Regions from separate parts of the Mesorhizobium sp. B1-1-8 genome, predicted to be linked through region 1. Evidence: predicted binding sites of a transcription regulator. Region 1 holds the regulator's gene; the other holds the start of a gene.
What was found. Region 1 encodes HrcA, which represses chaperone genes, less so after heat shock. Its sites were predicted from a motif close to GTTAGCACTCNCNNNNNGNGAGTGCTAAC; they were not measured.
Positions count from the first base shown of each region.

Region 2: a site for HrcA is predicted at 1,748-1,776, ahead of FJ974_RS29035 (co-chaperone GroES). Genes of this name have one in related genera too.

Region 1 covers NZ_CP083956.1:736,447-746,602, forward strand. The annotation lists gene FJ974_RS03495 (LysE family translocator) at 1-364, opposite strand, end outside; gene FJ974_RS03500 (PQQ-dependent sugar dehydrogenase) at 638-1,987, opposite strand; gene FJ974_RS03505 (hypothetical protein) at 2,090-2,287, opposite strand; gene hrcA (heat-inducible transcriptional repressor HrcA) at 2,328-3,425, opposite strand; gene rph (ribonuclease PH) at 3,643-4,359, shown strand; gene FJ974_RS03520 (VOC family protein) at 4,543-4,953, shown strand; gene rdgB (RdgB/HAM1 family non-canonical purine NTP pyrophosphatase) at 4,953-5,615, shown strand; gene hemW (radical SAM family heme chaperone HemW) at 5,612-6,784, shown strand; partial or broken gene FJ974_RS03535 (IS1380 family transposase) at 7,221-8,604, opposite strand; gene FJ974_RS03540 (hypothetical protein) at 8,698-8,886, opposite strand; gene rsmI (16S rRNA (cytidine(1402)-2'-O)-methyltransferase) at 9,042-9,938, shown strand; gene FJ974_RS03550 (YraN family protein) at 9,931-10,156, shown strand, end outside.
Region 2 covers NZ_CP083957.1:268,389-278,544, reverse strand. The annotation lists gene FJ974_RS29050 (hypothetical protein) at 377-619, opposite strand; gene FJ974_RS29045 (hypothetical protein) at 709-1,077, opposite strand; gene FJ974_RS29040 (hypothetical protein) at 1,074-1,334, opposite strand; gene FJ974_RS29035 (co-chaperone GroES) at 1,830-2,168, shown strand; gene groL (chaperonin GroEL) at 2,211-3,845, shown strand; gene FJ974_RS29025 (hypothetical protein) at 3,869-4,084, shown strand; gene FJ974_RS29020 (hypothetical protein) at 4,122-4,307, shown strand; partial or broken gene FJ974_RS29015 (IS3 family transposase) at 4,395-5,585, shown strand; gene FJ974_RS29005 (hypothetical protein) at 5,870-6,127, shown strand; gene FJ974_RS29000 (helix-turn-helix domain-containing protein) at 6,526-6,741, opposite strand; gene FJ974_RS28995 (hypothetical protein) at 6,906-7,541, shown strand; gene FJ974_RS28990 (adenylate/guanylate cyclase domain-containing protein) at 8,471-10,156, opposite strand, start outside.

The DNA.
Region 1 (10,156 bases):
CGAGCGTCACCGTCAGCCCGGCCAGGAAGCTTGCCGCCAAGCCTCCCTTGCCCTTGCGCGCCTCGACCGTCTCGGGCGTGATGCCGCTGGTCCAGAAACGCCAGGCGAGGAAAGCGAGATAGGCAACGCCGAGCCATTTGACAGCCAGAAAAACCATGCCGAAGGTCTGCGCGACGAAGGCAAGGCCAAGTACGACGGCGGTGAGATAGGTGAGATCGCCGAGCATCAGGCCGAACGACATCGCCAGCGACGAGCGGAAGCCGGAACCGAGCGCCCGCGCCACAAGGGCGGTGACGCCGGGGCCGGGAATGGCGGCGGCGACACCGAGAGCGGCGCTATAGGCGATAAATCCGGTGAGTGTCATGGTTGCATGCCCTGGATCAGGATGCGTTCGTCGCATGAATCCGATCGGGAATGAATTCACTGGAGTTGGATTCGATTGCACCAGAACCGTCCGCCTTGACGCTGCCCCTCATCCGGCCGCTTCGCGGCCACCTTCTCCCCGGCGGGGAGAAGAGGTAGGGCGCCGGCGCCTCTGCTCCTCTCCCCCTCGGGGAGAGGTCGGATTGCCCCGAATTGCCCTCGCAATTCGGTTGGCAATCCGGGTGAGGGGGCCTGCCGAGGTCGTGGAACTCGATCAGGACTGACCGTCGCCGTGGGTGACGCGCCAGATGGTGCCGTTGCCGTCCTCGGTGAGGATCAGCGCGCCGTCCTTCGCCACCGCGACGCCCACCGGCCGGCCCCAGACGGCGTCGTCGGAAATGACGAAGCCGGTGGCGAAATCCTCGTATTCGCCGGTCGGCTTGCCGTCCTTGAATCTGAGCCGCACCACCTTGTAGCCGGTGCGCGCGCCGCGGTTCCACGAGCCGTGCAGGGTGACGAAGGCATCGCCCTTGTACTCGGCCGGGAAAGCGCCGCCTTCATAGAAGGCGATGTTGAGCGGCGCCGAATGCGCCTGCATCAGCACATCCGGAACCGTGACCTTGCCGGCAAGGTCCGGACGCGCGCCCTTGTAGCGCGGATCCTCATTGTCGCCGATGTAGTACCAGGGCCAGCCGTAGAAGGCGCCGTCCTTGACGGCGGCGGCATATTCGAAGGGCACGTTGTCGCCGAGCTCGTCGCGCTCGTTGACGACGCACCAGAGTGCACCCGTCGCCGGCTGCACGGCCATGCCCGAACAATTGCGCAGGCCGGTAGCGACAGTGCGCCGGTTGTTGCCGTCGGGATCGAAGGCCAGCACGTCGGCGCGGCCCTGTTCCGCGCCCCAGGCTTCGCCCAGCGGCTGCGATTTCGCCCATTCTTCGACACCACCCTTCGGCCTGGCGCTCATGTCCTCGGCGATGTTGGAGCCGGAGCCGACCGACAGATAGAGCGTCTTGCCGTCGGGCGAGAAGGCGATGTCGCGGGTCCAATGGTGGCTGGCGGGGACCTTGGCCACGACGGTTTCCGGCTTGCCGGACGCTTCCAGGTCGCCGTCGCGATAGGGGAAACGGACGACGCTGTTGCTGTTGGCGACATAGACCCATTGCGGCTTGCCGCCCGGCGGGTAGAAGGCGATGCCGTAGGGCCGCGTCAGGCCCTTGGCAAAAACGCTTTTCTCGGCCGGCTTGGCGCTGCCTTCGGCAAGGCGGTAGATACGTATCTGGCCAGCCTTGCTGTCGGCGACGAACAGGTCGCCGTTCGGCGCCACGCGCACGACACGCGGATTTTCGATGCCGGAGGCGACGAGCTCGACGGAAAAGCCTGATGGGACGATCGGCTTGGCGTCTTCAGGGCGATCGGCGAGGCCGCCGCCGTTCGAGGCGGATTCAGTGACGTAAGGCTTTTGCTGGTCATCGGGCTTGATCAGCCGGCGCACGCCGGGCTTGTCGGCCTTCCAGTCGCCAAAGGCGGCGTTGCCGGTCAGCACCGGCTGGTCCGCGGCTTGCGCGAAGGCGCTGGCGGCCAGAAGCAGGGCAAACCCCGCAAAGCCGGCGATCCTGATCATGCTGTCCTCCTCTGATAGATGCAGCCACGAACGCCAGATATTGGCCAGGCGTCTCAAAAGAGAAGCGCGTGCACGCGGATTTGAGGTGAAAGCACGGGCAACTCAGCTCTCTTCGACGCCCAGATCGTCATCGAGGCGCTTTTCCAGCGCGACGAGGTCGTCCGGCAAGGGCAGGCCCATGGCGCGCATTTCCCTGAGCTTTTCGCGCAGTTGCTCCTGGATTTCGTGCTCGTCCTCGGGCTGGTTGACCATTTCCTCGAGCAGCAGGCTGATCTGGGCCTTCAGCGATTCCAGCGCCATCACGCACCCTCCCCTTTGCGGCGGGCCTGACCGCCACGCCTTATCTTAGCATGCGCGAAATAAGCTGCGCCGTATAGTCGACCATCGGCACGATGCGGGCGTAGTTCAGCCGGGTCGGGCCGATGACGCCGAGCGCGCCGACGACGCGGGCGTCCTTGTCGCGATAGGGGGCAACGACCAGCGACGAGCCGGACAGCGAAAACAGCTTGTTCTCCGAGCCGATGAAGATGCGCACGCCTGGCCCTTCCTCGGCGAGGTCGAGCAGCTGCAGCAGCCCGTCCTGCGTCTCCAGATCCTCGAACAGATGGCGCAGCAATTCGAGATCGGCCTGGGCGGTGACGTTTTCCAGAAGGTTGGCGCGGCCGCGCACGATGAGACGCGCCGGCAGGCCGCTTTCAGCGCCCGCCCAGACGGCCAGGCCCTTCTCGACCAGGTCCTGCGACAGCGTGTCGAGGGCTGCCCTGGTCTCGTCCTTAATGCGGGCGATCTCGATACGCGCCTCGGCCAGGGTGCGGCCCCTTATATGGGCGTTGAGGAAGTTGGAGGCTTCGTGCAGCTGCGAGACGGTGATGCCGGCCGGCAGGTCGACGACGCGGTTCTCGACGTCGCCGTTCTGCGACACCAGAACGGCGAGCGCCTTGGCCGGTTCGAGCTGGATGAATTCGATATGCTTCAGCGCCACCTCGTTCTTGGCGGCGAGCACCAGGCCGGCGCCGCGCGACATGCCGGACAGCATCTGGCTGGCCTCGGTCAACATATGCTCCAGCGTCGCGCCCGAACCGGAAGCGCGCACCTGCGCCTCGATGATGCGGCGCTCCTCGTCGGAAAGATCGCCAAGCTCCATGAAGGCGTCGACAAAGAAGCGCAGGCCGGCCTGGGTCGGTAATCGCCCTGCCGAGATGTGCGGCGCGTAGATCAGCCCGAGATGCTCAAGATCGCTCATCACGTTGCGGATGGTGGCTGGCGACAGCGAGGAGGGCAGGATGCGCGACAGGCTGCGCGAACCGACCGGCTCGCCATCCCTGAGATAGGAATCGACGATGCGCCGGAAGATATCGCGCGAGCGCATATCAAGCGCCTGAAGGGCGGGCGCCTGAAGCACCGGCGGTTGCGAAGCGGGATCGACTGCCTTGTTCATTCGAGCCAGAAACCTCCGGCCCAAGGATATAGATACCGGCGCCCCTGGCGCAACCCAGGTGCCGCGTTCGCGATCACCAGTGCCGCTCTTGCGGTTTCCCGGTGCAGCTTTTGCGGTCGCGTGCCCGTTTTCCTTGCGCCCCGGTTTTCCTTTGCGACTTGCGGCGCATGCGTCTACAAGCCGCCAACGATCCCGGAACAGGATGAAAAGAGCCTCGATGCGCCCCTCCAAACGCCAAGCCGATGAAATGCGCGCCATCTCCTTCGAGCGCGGCGTCTCCAAGCATGCCGAAGGGTCGTGCCTGGTGAAGTTCGGCGACACGCATGTGCTGTGCACGGCGAGCCTTGAGGAAAAGGTGCCGGCCTGGATGCGCAATTCCGGCAAGGGCTGGGTGACGGCCGAATACGGCATGCTGCCGCGCTCGACCGGCGAGCGCATGCGGCGCGAGGCATCCGCCGGCAAGCAAGGCGGCCGCACGCTGGAGATCCAGCGGCTGATCGGCCGTTCGCTGCGCGCCGTGGTCGACCTGCAGGCGCTCGGCGAACAGCAGATCACCGTCGATTGCGACGTCATCCAGGCCGATGGCGGCACCCGCACGGCGTCGATCACCGGCGGCTGGGTTGCGCTCTATGATTGCCTGCGCTGGATGGAGGCGCGCCAGATGGCGAGTGTTGCCAAGGTGCTGAAGGACCATGTCGCGGCGATTTCCTGCGGCATCCATGACGGCCAGCCGGTCATCGATCTCGATTACCTGGAGGATTCCTCGGCCGGCACCGACGCCAATTTCGTCATGACCGGCAAGGGCGGCATCGTCGAGATCCAGGGCACCGCCGAGGGCGAGCCGTTCTCCGAGGAGCAGTTTTCGGCGCTGATGGGGCTGGCGAAGAAAGGTATTTCGCGGCTGATAAGTTTGCAGCAGATGGCGGTGGCTTAGGTTTGAAATGCCGAGCCTGGGCCCCCCTCTCTGTCCTGCCGGACATCTCCCCCTCAAGGGGGGAGATTGGCTGTTGCGTCGGCTTTCGCCAATCGCCGACGTTGCAAGACGTGCGGCGGCATCGAAACTGCTGATCTCCCCCCTTGAGGGGGAGATGCCCGGCAGGGCAGAGAGGGGGGCCTCGTGACACCTTCGGCTATCCTAGAATCCGCCCTTTACGTCACAGACCTACACGCCGCCGAAGCCTTCTACCGCGACATCATCGGCCTCGAAGCGCTGGGCAAAGTCGAAGGCCGCCACGTCTTCTTCCGCTGCGGCAAAGGCGTGCTGCTGCTCTTCAACGCCGAAGCGACCAAAATTCCGCCGGCGCCCGATGCCAGGCTGAAGGTGCCGCCGCACGGCACGGTGGGGGAAGGCCACCTCTGCTTTGCCGCAAGCGCCGACGAGATCGCCGGCTGGCGCAAGCATCTCGCGGCGAAAAACATCGTCATCGAAAGCGATTTCGAATGGCCGCAGGGCGGACGCTCGATCTATATCCGCGACCCCTCGGACAATTCGATCGAATTCGCCGAGCCAAGGATCTGGGGCCTTTGATGCATCAGCTCAACGGACACAAAATCGTCGTCGCCAGCCACAATGAAGGCAAGTTGCGCGAGTTTGCCGAGCTGATGGCGCCATTCGGCTTCGAGGCGAAATCGGCCAGGGACTATGGCCTGCCCGAACCCGACGAGACCGGCACCACTTTCGAGGAAAACGCCTGTATCAAGGCCTTCGCCGCGGCCAAGGCGACCGGCCTGCCGGCGCTGTCGGACGATTCCGGGCTGTGCGTCGACGCGCTCGACGGCGCGCCCGGCGTCTATACCGCCAACTGGGCCGAGACGCCGGGCGGTTCGCGCGACTTCGGCATGGCCATGCAGCGCACCGAAGTGGCGCTGCAGGAGGTCGGCGCGACCGAGCCTGCGCAACGCACCGGCCGTTTCGTCGCCGTCATCTGCCTGGCGTTTCCCGACGGCGACGCCGAATACTTTCGCGGCGAAGTCGAGGGCACGCTGGTGTGGCCACCGCGCGGCACGCTCGGCTTCGGCTATGACCCGGTGTTTTTGCCCGATGGTTTCGAAAAGACCTTCGGCGAGATGACCGCGCAAGAAAAGCACGGCTGGAAGCCCGGCCAGCCGACGGCCCTGTCGCATCGCGCCCGCGCGTTCCAGAAATTCGCGCAAGCGCGGCTGGATTTGGCCCGGCTGGGATCGCCATGAGCGCGGTGACCATGCCGCTCGACCGCAGCCCCGGCTTCGGCGTCTATATCCATTGGCCGTTCTGCGCGGCCAAGTGCCCTTATTGCGACTTCAACAGCCATGTCCGCCACCAGCCGGTCGACCAGGAGCGATTTGCCCACGCCTTCGAGACGGAGCTGGCGACAATGCGCCAGCGCATCGGGCCGCGCGAGGTGACCAGCATCTTCCTCGGCGGCGGCACGCCATCGCTGATGAAGCCGCAAACCGTGGCCATGGTACTGGACGCCGTGGCGAAGAACTGGACGGTGCCTGCCGGCATCGAAGTGACGCTGGAGGCCAATCCGTCCTCGGTCGAGGCCGAGCGTTTTCGCGGCTATCGCGCGGCGGGCGTCAACCGCGTGTCGCTGGGCGTGCAGGCGCTGAACGACAGGGATCTGCGCTTCCTCGGGCGGCTGCACAATGTCGAGGAAGCACTGCATGCCATCGGGCTGGCCCGCGAAATCTTTCCGCGGCTGTCCTTCGACCTGATTTACGCCCGCCCCGGCCAGACGCTCGAAGCCTGGCAGGCGGAGCTCACCCAGGCAATTGGCCATGCCGCCGATCACCTGTCGCTCTACCAGCTGACCATCGAGGAAGGCACGCCCTTCCACGCGCTGCATGCGGCGAAGAAATTCATCATCCCGGACAACGACCAGGCCGCCGATCTTTATGCGCTGACCCAGGAGGTCACCGCCGCGCACGGCCTGCCGGCCTATGAGATTTCCAACCACGCGCGGCCGGGCGCGGAGAGCCGGCACAATCTGACCTACTGGCGCTATGGCGAATATGTCGGCGTCGGACCCGGCGCGCATGGCCGCTTCGTCGAGAACGGCCGCCGCACCGTGACAATCGCCGAGAGGATGCCGGAAACCTGGGCCAATCTGGTCGAGGCCAGGGGCCATGGCATCACCGGCGGCGAGATTCTCACGCGCTCGGAGGAGGCCGATGAGTTCCTGCTGATGGGGCTGCGTCTGGCCGAGGGCATCGACCTTGCCCGCTACGAGACGTTTGCCGGGCGCGGCCTGTCGAGCGCGCGGCTCTCGGTGCTGCAGGAAGAAGGGCTGGTGGCGCCGGTCGGCAATGCACGCCTGCGTGCCACAACCGCCGGCATGATCGTGCTGGATGCCGTGGTGGCGGATTTGGCCAGGTAACCGTTTGAAGAACGTCCTGTTCGTCTGCAGCCAGAGCCGCCTGCGCAGCCCGACCGCCTTTCGCTTCGTCATCCTCGGGCTTGACCCGAGGATCCATGCCGTGACCGTTGACGTGGAGTGCAGCAGAGCAGAATTCTGCGCTGTTGGCGCAGCTTCGATGTAACGGCATGGATCCTAGGGTCTGCGCGCGTCGCTTCGCTCCTTGCTCCGCCCTAGGATGACGAAAGCGGCAGGCGTCTGCGCCCAGATGGGAGGCGGAGGCCTAACCCGCTTCTCTCACCGAATCTATCGCCGGGCTGCGCTTTGAGGCGGCGCGGCCATTGGCATGGCTGTGGAGTTCGAGGACGGCGGCGATCAGCGCCGCGGTGTGGCGACGGTCAGGTCTTCAGCAATGTGTCCTCTATTGTTTGTGAGAAGGGGTTCAGGTCCGGCGGCATTACAGAGCCGCGGCACGTATTCGGGCGTGAGCCAGGGCGAACTCCTCGGCATAGGGACACGCTGAGGCCATCGCCACCTTGATGCGACGAACCGAGACGCGCACCTGCGCGCCGATCTTCAGCAGTTTCAATCTGATCGTGCCGCAACTGGCGTTGGCGAGCCGGGTATGGGCAAGACCGAGGCGACGCAAGGCGCAGATCAGGACATACGCAAACGAGGCGAACCACAGCCGCAGCTGATTGGCGCGCATGGTGTTGGCACTGGTGCGATCAGCGTAGAGGTCGAGCTGGCACTCCTTGATCCGGTTCTCCATGTCGCCGCGGGCGCAGTAGAGCTCCTCGTAAAGCACCCGTGCCGCCCAGCGCCCCGGCTTGAGTGACGTCACGATGAAGCGCGGATTGGCGCCCTGCGTCGTCCATTCGGCCTTGGCCACGACCCGCCTGCGGCGCGACCAGCTGTCTTTTGTCGACCACCTGAAGTCGCGGAAGACCCGGGCGGCCTGCCCGCTTGCCCGAGATGCCAGGCAGGCTTCCTTCAAGGTCGGGGCGATCTTGGTTTCCAGCCGTTCATTGCGGGCGAGGCCGAAGACGTAGTCGACGCGATTGATCTCGCACCAGGCCATCAGTTCCTCGCGCGCAAAGCCGGAATCAGCGCGCAGGATGATGTGGACCCTGGGCCAGGTTTTGCGGATCTGGGTCACGATCCGCTCAACCTCCTCGACCGCTCCTTTGCTGGCATCGATGTTGGAACGCCTGAGCTTTGCCGCCAAAAGGTGCCGGCCGCAGAAGATGTAGAGCGGCAGGTAGCAGTAGCAGTTGTAGTAGCCGTGAAAGAACCTGCCTTCCTGCCGGCCGTGCAGCGGATCATCGGTGGCGTCGAGATCGAGCACGATCTCGGCCGGCGGCTTGTCGTGGGCTTTTAGGAACAGGTCCACGAACAAGGCCTCCAACGCTAGCCTGTCGTAGCTGATCTTGTGATAGCGTCGTCGGCTCCCCGACCCGGCCATGCTCCAGCCGGTTGAGCGTCGACTTGCCAGCAAGCACCGCACAATCGTCTCGCTTCGGCGTCAAGCGTTCCGACACAAGTGCGAGCACCGGGTCGTGGCGAAGCGTGTCGTGGTCGTCGATGTCCTCGTATCCCAGCGCGATCGCTGCGATGCGTTGCCCGACCAACGTGCGGACGCTGTGAACCGTGAGATCCGGATCGCGGTAATCGACGAAGCACGAGGCCACCCGGTCGAACAGCCCGATGGCCCGATCAACGTGACGCAGAAGCAAGGCGCCCGCGTCTGAGGTAATGGCTCCGCCGTCGAAACCAGCCACAACTTTGTGGCCGTCGAAGCCTTCAAATTCAAGCTGCTCGGAAGTACAGTGTGTCTGCATCGGACCCCGTTCCTGAATCTGATAACTCTTTGTTGCAAAAGCAGTTTCTCAGATTCTCGGGGCCGATGCACTTCTTTTGGTGAGATATTCGGGCTAAGCGTCTTGCTTGTGGCGGTGCTTGCCGCGGCCCTTTTCGGCGGGCGCCTCGCCGGAGCGAACCTGCTTGCCGTCCGCCTTGTCGCGGCGGGCGCCGGGTTGAACGGCGATCGGATGTGGGGGGATGCCCTCGCGGGCGGTCTTGGTTTCAAGTCGGCTGATGAAGATGTCGAAGCGATTGGGCATCGTCCGGTCCTGCCTCCTCCCGGGAATCAGGGATGAAATTCACCGATGTCGGTCTGGTTCCTCACTGTGGCGAAGGCATGGCGATTTCCTTACATCGACCTCACGTTTTGCAACGAGGCGTGAGCCATGCCAAACAGGGGTAGGGAGGGCATTCGGTGACCGGCGAAAAACGCAGCTACCTGATCGGGCAGACCGAGATTCCGGCGCGGCCGCTCGAGCCGGCGCTCTATCTGGTGGCGACGCCGATCGGGAATCTGGCCGACATCACTTTGCGCGCGCTGGAGACGCTGGCCGCCGCCGACGTCGTCGCCTGCGAGGACACGCGGGTTTCACGCGTGCTGCTCGAACGTTACGGCATCCGCCGCCGCACCACCGCCTATCACGAGCACAATGCCGGCGAGGCCGGGCCGAAACTGATCGTGGCCTTGCAGGCCGGGCAGAGCGTGGCGCTGATCTCGGACGCCGGCACGCCGCTCGTCTCCGATCCCGGTTACCGGCTGGTCGGCGAGGCGCTGGAGCATGGCATCCGCGTCGTGCCGATCCCCGGCCCGTCAGCGGCGCTTGCCGCGCTGACGGCTTCAGGGCTGCCCTCCGACGCATTTCTGTTCGCCGGCTTCCTGCCTGCGAAAAGCGGCCAGCGGCTGACGAAGCTGGAAAGTTTTCGATCGGTGCCGGCGACGCTGATCTTCTTCGAATCGCCGCGCCGGGTGGCCGAAACGCTCGGTGCCATGGTCGAGGCGCTGGGCGGGCAACGCAAGGCGGCGATCGGCCGCGAGCTTACCAAGACGTTCGAGGAGATGCGGATCGGCACGCTCGCCGAGCTTGCCGACCATTATGCGGCCGCCGACACGCCGAAGGGCGAAATCGTCATCTGCGTCGGCCCGCCGGAGGCGCATGAAGACCAGCCGGCCGACATCGACCGGCTGCTGTTGTCGCTCGCCGCCGAAATGCCGGCCTCCAAGGCGGCGGCGGAGGCGGCGAAAATGACCGGCGGCCAGAAGCAGGCACTCTACCGGCGGCTGCTCGACCTTAGGGAAGATGGCGGTGGCTGAGCGCTCTGCCGCCAGCCGCCAAAAGGCCTATCGGCGCGGCCATCGCGGCGAATGGCTGGCCGCGGTGGCGCTGATGCTGAAGGGCTACCGCATCCTTGCCCGCCGCCACCGCACAAAATTCGGCGAGGTCGACCTGATCGCCCGGCGCGGCGACCTGGTGGCTTTCGTCGAGGTGAAGGCGCGCCGCACGCTGGTGGAGGCGATGGAGGCGATCGCCT
Region 2 (10,156 bases), on a different replicon from region 1:
CCTGCCGGAAATCAGCGGGGTCAGAGTGCAGGAATCGCGACGGTTGCGGGAGTAGGCTTTGCAAGCAACATCATGGATGGACATCAGGAAGGCGTCGAATGCTGAAAGGCATCTTGTTTCAGCAGCCCCGGTCTCGGCCAAGGCGATATCCGATTTCGCGAGCGCCTCGACATCGACCAAGAAGCAAGCCGTCATGATCGGTGAGGCGGACGGCGTTGCGCGCTGAAAACGTGGAAGTCGGTCCAGGGAGCGATCAACTTCGACTCGACGGCCATTTGATGGTCCACAGAAATCGCGCCCGGACGCGCCGCCCTCATTTCCCAGACCGCAAGCGCGGCGACGTTGCGGGTCCGACAGCTTTCGTTGTTATGGCCACTCATGATGTTAGCCGTTCCTCATTAATCGCCTTCCCGACGAGAACGCCCGAATAGAGCGTTGCGCCATTCGCATCGGCGATCGTCATGGCGTCCGGCCGCTGCGGCATGTTCAGGGTCCCAGCCAAAAGCCTGGCGATTTCGATCGCATCGTCGAGGTCGGCGGCTTCCGCCGTCTCGCGGCCAAGCACGGCATGCGCATCGTCCGCTTCTCGGGTGCGATAGAATTCGATCATGATCTTCATCGTCATCCGTCTCGCCGTGTCAGTTCTCGCCTTTGCCGCGCGGGGTACTGATGTTAGCGGCAAGTCTGGTCTGGGCGCCGAACACGCTTTTAGGCTTGGGCAGGACCTTTTCCTGCTTCGGCTTCCTGATTTCCCGGCTCGAGCGTTTCTGTCCCTTTGACATGTGCGAACGTCCTTTCGATGAGCGTTATGGTGTCACCCGGCGATGTGGCGACCGGTTCGAGACTGTCTTGCGTCGCCACCCGTTCATGAAGTTCGCCGTCGTTGCGGATGCGGTATTGCGCCGAATCTTCCCTCGGCGGGAGTCTGGCTGTGATCCGGTAGATTTCCGAAGTCTTTGGAAACATGCCGAAGCCGCCCTTCAGCCGGACAGCCTGTCCGACGGCAAATAGATGCGTTGCGGCTTCGCGGCGGACCGGGCGTGCGTTGCGTTGCATCATCGTCGTGGTTCTCATCATTGTCTCTGGTCCTGCTCCAGTGCGGCTTTGAGCGATGCCGGTTCGATCGGCACCATCTGCCGCGTAGCACCGCTTGCGGAGATCGCCGGCAGGTGAATGAAGGTGGCGACGCGGCGCCACGCGATCAGGGAAGCTCCTTCTAGGGCTTCCTCGTCATGATCGACGCGGTAATCCCCGGGTGGTTGCGGTGCATCAAAGCCGGGCAGCGAAAACGCCGACTTGAAGCGAACGACAGTTGGTGTGGTGCGGCTGGTCATTTGTTGCGGCTTTCAGCGGAAAACGCGCGCCTTGCGCGTTTCCGTATCATTCCCACTCGAACCACCGGAATGATGCCCGACGCTGCCAGTACATCCGTGGTCAGCGTCGATGTCATTCCAGGGGTTCGAACGGAACGAAATGTGCGCCGGACCGGCGCATGCACTCGTTTTCGAGAATTCAGTGGTGAATGGCGGGGCTCTGACACAAAGCCAACTCGACCAAATTAACGAATTTCACCTACGCGCCTCATTTGAGTTCCAAACAAGGTCGCGACGCCTTTTATTTTTTCCCTTGCAATAACAGATGCGCGCCTGCGAAATTCAAACCGGCAGAAAGTTTTCCACCAGTGCGGATGAATTTCGTGCGGCTCGAATTATTTCACTCGAATTCTTGGCCCTTGGCGAGAAATAATTCTGGCACTCCTATCTATCGAGTGCCAACCCGCCTATACACAGGCAGCGGCCGTCCATGCCGGCCACAGAAAGAAGTTCCCCATGAAATTCCGGCCACTCCACGACCGCGTCGTCATCCGGCGCGCCGAAAGCGACACCAAATCCAAGGGCGGCATCATCATTCCCGACAATGCCAGGGAAAACCCGCAGGAAGGCGAGGTCATCGCTGTCGGCCCGGGCGCTCGCGACGAAAACGGTGCGCTTGTTCCGCTCGACGTCAAGGCCGGCGACTTCATCCTGTTCGGCAAATGGTCGGGAACCGAGGTGAAGATCGACGGCGAAGACCTTCTGATCATGAAGGAAGCCGACATCATGGGCGTCATCGACAAGAGCGAGATGGCCGGCGCCAACAAGACCGGGGCGGTCAAGAAGGCCGCCTGATCTGAGCGCCGCGCATTTCCCCAAACCGAATCGGATAAAAAAATGTCTGCCAAGGAAATCAAATTCTCCACCGATGCGCGCGACCGGATGCTGCGCGGCGTCGAGATCCTCAACAACGCTGTCAAGGTGACGCTTGGCCCCAAGGGCCGCAATGTCGTCATCGACAAGGCCTATGGCGCGCCGCGCATCACCAAGGACGGCGTCGCCGTCGCCAAGGAGATCGAGCTTGCCGACAAGTTCGAGAACATGGGCGCGCAGATGGTGCGCGAAGTGGCCTCGAAGACCAACGACCTTGCCGGTGACGGCACAACCACCGCCACGGTGCTGGCGGCCTCCATCCTGCGCGAAGGCGCCAAGCTGGTCGCTGCCGGCATGAACCCGATGGACCTCAAGCGCGGCATCGACCAGGCGGTCACCGCCGTCGTTGGGGAAATCAAGGCGCGGGCCAAGAAGGTCAAGTCGTCGGCCGAGATCGCGCAGGTCGGCACCATTGCCGCCAATGGCGATGCCAGCGTCGGTGAGATGATCGCCAAGGCCATGGACAAGGTCGGCAATGACGGCGTCATCACCGTCGAGGAAGCCAAGACCGCCGACACCGAACTCGACGTCGTCGAGGGCATGCAGTTCGACCGCGGCTATCTCAGCCCGTATTTCGTCACCAATGCCGACAAGATGCGGGTCGAAATGGAAGAGCCCTACGTGCTTATCCACGAGAAGAAGCTCGGCAATCTGCAGGCGATGCTGCCGATCCTCGAAGCGGTGGTGCAGGGCGGTAGGCCGCTGCTGATCATCTCCGAGGACGTCGAAGGCGAGGCGCTGGCGACGCTGGTCGTCAACAAGCTGCGCGGCGGCCTCAAGGTCGCGGCCGTCAAGGCGCCGGGCTTCGGCGACCGCCGCAAGGCGATGCTGGAAGACATCGCCGTGCTCACCGCCGGCCAGATGATCTCGGAGGATCTCGGCATCAAGCTCGAAAACGTGACCATCGACATGCTCGGTCGCGCCAAGCGCGTGCTGATCGAGAAGGACACCACCACGATCATCGACGGCGCCGGCCCCAAGGCGACCATCGAGGCGCGGGTTTCGCAGATCAGGGCGCAGATCGAGGAGACCACTTCCGACTACGACAAGGAGAAGCTGCAGGAGCGGCTGGCGAAGCTCGCCGGCGGCGTTGCAGTCATTCGCGTCGGCGGCGCTACCGAGTCGGAAGTCAAGGAAAAGAAGGACCGCATCGACGATGCGCTGAACGCCACCCGCGCTGCGGTGGAAGAAGGCATCGTTCCGGGCGGCGGCGTGGCGCTGCTGCGCGCCAGGTCCGCGCTCAACGGCCTGACGGGCGCCAATGCCGATGTGACGGCTGGTATTTCGATCGTGCTCAGGGCACTGGAGGCGCCGATCCGTCAGATCGCCGAGAATTCCGGCGTCGAAGGTTCGATCGTGGTTGGCAAGCTCTCCGACAGCAAGGATCGCAATCAGGGTTTCGATGCCCAGAAGGAGGTCTATCTCGACATGATCAAGGCCGGCATTGTCGACCCGGCTAAGGTGGTACGCACGGCACTGCAGGATGCCGGCTCGATCGCCGCACTTTTGATCACCGCCGAAGCCATGATCACGGACATTCCGGCCAAGGATGCCGCGCCTTCGTCCGGCGGCGGGGGTATGGGCGGAATGGGATACTAAGACCTTGGCGCCAGGAGAAGGCCGTGCGTGAACCGACGCTGCTCCCGGTGTTCGGCAGGCTTGGGGTCAAGTCGCCGGTCGCCATTGTGGCGGCTCCGGCCAGATCCAGCAATATGACGAATCTGGCGGCCCGTATGCGAGAGGGTCTCTCGTTGCACGGGGGCCTGGCTTTGAAGCTCGGCGTGGTGCTGTGGACAGTCCTTGTCCTGGCGACGGTATTTTTCATTCTGCAGACCTGAACAGATCGGCGGCGGGCGAAAACGAAAGGACGCGGAATTGGCAAACCGCTACGCGCTTCGTATGGACCATCCGGACAGTTGGACCCTTTTCGACGTCTTCACCGGCCAGCCCGCCGAGTCCGATCACAAGATCATGGTCGGCATCAATGCCGGCCAAGCGTACGAGATGGTCAGCGGGCTGAACGATCAAGACGCCAAGCGGCGGGAAGAGGCCGGCCGCTGACTTGTACCGATGTACCAACGAATTGACCTTGCCCCTCTGATCTAATCCGGTTTGAAGTTCGTTCTGGCCTATCGAGAGGACCAGGACATGAAGCGCAGCCGTTTCTCTGAAGAGCAGATCATCGGAATTTTGAAGGAGCATGAGGCCGGGGTTTCGGTCGCCGATCTGTGTCGGAAGCACGGCGTCAGCGATGCTTCGATCTACAACTGGAAGGCCCGCTTCGGCGGGATGGATGTCTCCGAGGCTCGGCGACTGAAGGCGCTGGAGGACGAGAACACGCGGCTGAAGCGGCTTCTGGCCGATGCTATGCTCGACAATGCCGCGTTGAAGGATCTCGTGGGAAAGAAATGGTGACGCCCGCGGCCAAGCGGAAAGCTGTCGCTCGTCTGAAGGAAGGCTTCGGGATGAGCGAACGGCGGGCGTGTAAAGCCATCGGCTGTTGCCGTATGACGGTTCGCTACGAGACCAGCAGGCCGGACGGACCGCGAGGTTCGCGAGCGGATGAAGGCGATCGCGCAGGAGCGTCGCCGGTTCGGCTACCGGCGTCTTCTCGTGATGCTTAGGCGGGAGAGCCTGGTCGTGAACCACAAGAAGCTGTTCCGGCTCTATCGGGAGGAGAAGCTCGCCGTTCGCCGACGTGGCGGCCGCAAGCGGGCGATCGGGACCAGGGCGCCGATGCTGGTGCCGCTGAGGCCACACGAGCGCTGGTCGCTCGACTTCGTATCGGACCAACTCACCGACGGGCGCCGCTTCCGAATCCCGGCCATCGTCGACGACTGCACGAGAGAGTGCCTGGCACTCATCGTTGATACGTCTCTCTCGGGCATGCGGGTTGCCCGCGAACTGGACCGGCTCATCACCGAGCGCGGCCGGCCGAGGATGATCGCCAGCGACAATGGCAGCGAGTTCACCTCCAACGCCATCCTCGCCTGGGCGGAGCAGAACCGCGTCGAACGGCATTACATTGCGCCCGGCAAGCCGATGCAGAATGGCTTCATCGAGAGCTTCAAGGGCCGGCTGCGCGATGAACTGCTCAACGAGACGCTGTTTACCTCGCTGGCTCAGGCGCGCGTAGCCATCGCCCTGTGGCGCGCCGACTACAACACCGCGCGGCCGCACTCCCAAATCGCGTGGCAGACACCGGCCGAGTTCGCCACCACCTTCAATCCGCGACGGTCGCTCGCGCTGCGCTATGCCAAAAGCTCCGCGCCAGCGACCGTCGCTTCACCCGCCCAGCAGGGCACAACCCACGCCGGAAACGAAGCCAAAACTGGATAGAACCTGGGGGCAACGTCAGTCAGCGCACCGTTTTTGCGCCTGCTGGAACTGGCAGTTCTGGGCGGAGAAGGCGCGCACTCGCTCGTATTTCCGTGTGAGCGGACCGAATTTGGATGGAGGCATGCCGTCACCGAGGTGCCGGTCGATGTTCATCCTGCCCACTGGCGCGATTGGATTTCAGCGAAAACGGTCGGAAACGATTCATGAGCTTGGCGCTGGTGACGAGCAAGCTTCAAATTAGAGCCCGCCCAAGCCGTGACGACCGAGTATGTCAGGCTGGCCGAATGTCTGCCATATTTGGGGTAGAGGCTGAGGCATTCGGGAGAAATCCTCTGCCGGCACTCACCCTTGCAGTCGAGATTGCAGGCGCGGTAGCAGCAGCAAAGAAGCGGCCGCAACCTTCCTTTGATGTGAAATCCAAGGCAGAGGAACTGGCGAGGGCTCACCCCAACGCGGGGGCCAGCGTCGGTGATGTTATTGATATTCTCGAAGAGGAAAGCTTGGCCGCTGGCATTATACCGATATCTGAGCCGGGCCATTAGGCCGCGCTCAACTAGCAGCATTCCTCTTTCCCTAGCGGCAGGTCGAAAGCGGTGCGGTGCTTAACCCTACCATCCGATCAGACGGTGCACGCCTGGTAGGACGGGTAGAGCACAACACTAAGCAGGTTGGAATCACCGCCGCGGCGCGCAATGATTTGCGCTTAGGACCGGCTTGCCGCGGTCTCCAAATACGAAGATAGTTGGCCCGAACAGGCGCTGCGCAACCTCGGAGGTGACCTGCTCGTGACCTACTACTGATATCCGGTCAAACAGCGCACGCAGGATATGAACGGGTAGAGCACAACACCACGCGGCGTGAAATCGCTCTGTCGCCGCAGTTTGGCAAGGCTGAATCAAATCAACCGAGCCAGCGAGCAAACCAGACATTGGTCAGTCAGTCACGGTCGCCGCAATCTGACGCCCGGATGATTGCCGTTCGTGAATTCCACGCCATCAGCCTCAAGAACAGCGCGGATTTTGTCCTGGGTTCCAGCGGACACGGCGGGGGCCCGCTCACTGTCACTCTCACAGCGTTTTACCGTCGGAATAGAAACGCCAGCGCGGCGGGCAAGCTCCGCTTGTGAGAGACCTATCAACGCGCGGGCTGCTCGCATCTGTGCCGCTGTTATCAATTTCTATTGATCCCTTTAGATCATTGCGCTATGATCCAAAGGTATCAGTGGATACCCTTGGGCCTTTGGTCCGGGGGTGCGGCTAGACTCGGTGTTGACGCACCGTGCCTAGCCTGACCACGCCTAAGCTTCTGGGAGCTCGGATCATGGCTGATTCCGACAATACCACGACTTTGCCCCTCGTCACGGGCAGGACCGTAGCTGCCCGAACGGCAAATGCAATGGTGGGGTCGCAGCCAACCGAGGTTGCTCGCAAGATCCTGGATGAGGACCAATCCGCTGATGCCGCTGTAACGGTATGGCGCGAGTGGCAGGAGGCCTTCAAATTGACCGAGCGGCAGTGCCGCGACCAACAGCGGCTGGAGCGGAAGCTTGCCGAAACTGTCGGTTTTCCGCGCGCGACGATCCTGCAGTCCAATGGTGAGAGCCTGACACTGCATTGTCTGAAGGAAATCGGTGAATTGCCTGGCGCCGATTCCATCGACGCAACAATCCGCGCTAAGGCCGAAGCCGACTTGGCGGCCCACCAGATTCGCTGGGATGCCGCCGCTGAAGAAATTGGCTATTCCTCCGCATTGCGCGCTGAACGCGAAGCCGCCGATCGAGCAGAAGAATTGCTTGAGGTATTGTCAGAAACGCCAGCCACTACCCTTGCCGGTGTGGCCGCCAAACTAGATGCCGTGCTTAGGGTAGCTCAGCCGTCGGAAAGCGACGCCGAGTTTCCCTGGCCTCTACTCCGCGCGACCATCAGGGATATTGCCAGGATTAGCCGGCCGAGATAGCCGAGTGCAAGGCGCATCCGTTTCGCGATTTGCAACTCCCCAATACGGAAATCTGCTGAGTTTGTTTCCTTGCGGCGCACCGCGACAGACTCACATTCCGAGGAGTGATCGATGCAGTAGCGAGAGGCCAGCTCGGAATCGAAGCGGCTCCTGCTACTGCGGCGGGGACAAAGGCCAACCTCAACCGAGCCCTCATCCCGCTGATCGGCAGGTCGGCAGGCAGAGAGCCATCGTTCGCGTCCAGTCGGACGTATCGCAACCCCAGCTTGCCCGAACTATAGGCATCAGCTTTGTTCATGGCTCTGGCCTGTTGTAATGCGAAGAGGAGAGTTCACCACGTCCAGGATTGGTCGCCGCGCCTTACTCTGCGATTCCGGTTGCGCAGTCGCTGCTGCCACCGTTCCAGCAAACGCTCGCGGCACAGAACCGATGAGCCGTGATCGGCAACCATCCATCGACCTGCGAACTCCGATTGAGGCGCACACGGCAGCGCACGGTGCGTTTGGGAAGGCCGTCCACCAAAGAGGCAGTCGCGGCTGCGATCACATCAAGGCTGGCCGAGAGGAGGAGGGGCGCTACTAGCCATCTGCGCCTATCGTGCGGTCGGGGAAGGCGATCGCTTGGCCAAGGCCCGATATCTCTTTGCAGATCGAGGCGCGCGGCGAGCTCGACCTGCCAGAACACATCAAGGCTGTTGTGCGCTCTACGATGTGATGGGGTGTGATTCCTCAGCGCGTCGACTGTCAGACCCGGACTGTCTGCTTTGCGCCTCAATGTTGGCCATTGGGGTGACTTTTAGCCACTATCTGAAAGCAGACATTGTTGGCAACCATTCTCGAGGTCGCGGTTGCGTCAACAACGGCCACTGCTCCTCATTCGCGTGAGTGGCTGCCCAGGTGCCAAGACCAGACATTCGCCTGGTCTGGCAATTACACTAGGGCAGCCTTGCGAAGCCCGTCGACCTCCCGCTCAAAATCGGAGGGGTTCTTGTAAGGCAGCACTTTGCGACGGTGTTCCAAGGAATATTCCGGATTGGCACGGAAGACTTGCTGCCACTCCTCGCGTGCCTCTGCAAGGCGGTCCAAATGACCATAGCTCGCTGCCAGAAGCACACGTGAGACGTCGGTGCCAGGGTTACGAACAAGTCGCCGCTTAAGAGAAGCGACCGCATCCTCGTACCGGCCCAACTGGAACATCGCTTGCGCCTGGAAGTGCAGGAACATGTCGGGATAGTGCGGGTTCAGAGCCATTGCCTGATCGAAACACGCAAGCGCCTCCTCGGACCTCCCGGAATAGTGCAGCGCATTGCCGAGGCTTTCGTGCCCTTCAGCAAGATTTGGTGCGAGGGCGATCGAACGCTCAGCTTCGCGGATGGCCATGTCGTGCCGTCGCAAATGCAGATTGACTATGCCCAGCACCCAATGCGCGTAAGGATTCCGATCGTCGAGCGCCACCGCACGTGTCGCAAGCTCTTCCACGTGCTCCATTGACGTCGACGGGGGCGTGCTCCAGCGGTTTATGTAGTCCAGCCCGTGCGCCAAGGCGAGGAAAGCGTGAGCGGAAGCGAATTTCGGGTCCAGTTCGATGGCACGTTGCAACAATTCCCGAGCTTGGCTGTTTTGCTCTCTTGTCAACCGCCAGAGGTGCTCTCTGCCACGAAGAAAGCAGTCATATGCTTCCAGGTTGTCGGTTTGCTCGGTTACGAGCCGCTGTTGATCGACCTCCGTCAGGTTGAGCGCGAGCGCGCCGACAATGTGCTGTGTCACGTCGTCCTGCACGGCAAAGATGTCAGTCAGGTCCCGATCGAAACGCTCGGCCCACAGATGTCCGCCAGTCGTGGCGTCTATGAGCTGCGCGGTGATCCGTACCCTGTTGCCGGACTTGCGGACGCTCCCCTCGAGCACATAGCGCACGCCGAGACTCCGGCCCACCTCCTGAACGTTCACGTTCCTGCCCTTGAACGTGAAGGACGAATTGCGAGCGATTACGAACAGCTGCGACAGCTTTGAGAGAGCCGTGATGGTGTCTTCCGATATGCCGTCGGCAAAATACTCCTGCTCGCCATCGCCGCTCATGTTGGCGAATGGCAGGACCGCGATGGAGAGCTTCGTTGGAGGCGCTGTCGTAGCCAGAGCGGCCGGAAATTCAGAGGTCGCCGTTGCGTTTGCCCGGACGGGGCCGACCTGAAGCGAATAGACCCGGATAGGCTCGGGGATGTTCTTGAGTTGCGTGTTGCCGAGATCGCTGACCGAAAGGTCGAGCCTTGCCTTGACTTGGCGATAGGCATCCTCTGACAGGCAGATGGCGCCGGGTGCCGCGACTCCCTCCAGACGTGAGGCTATGTTGACGCCGTCGCCCATCAGGTCGCCGTCGCTTTCTTCGACTACGTCTCCCAGATGGATGCCGATGCGGAACTCGATGCGCCGGTCCTGCGGCACGCCGGCATTGCGCTCGACCATGCCGCTCTGCACCTCGATGGCGCAGCGTACGGCATCAACCACACTGCGGAACTCGACTAACGCCCCATCCCCTGTGCGCTTGATCACCCGCCCGTTGTGCACGGCAATGGTCGGATCGATGAGGTCGCTGCGCAATGCGCGCAACCTCGCCAAAGT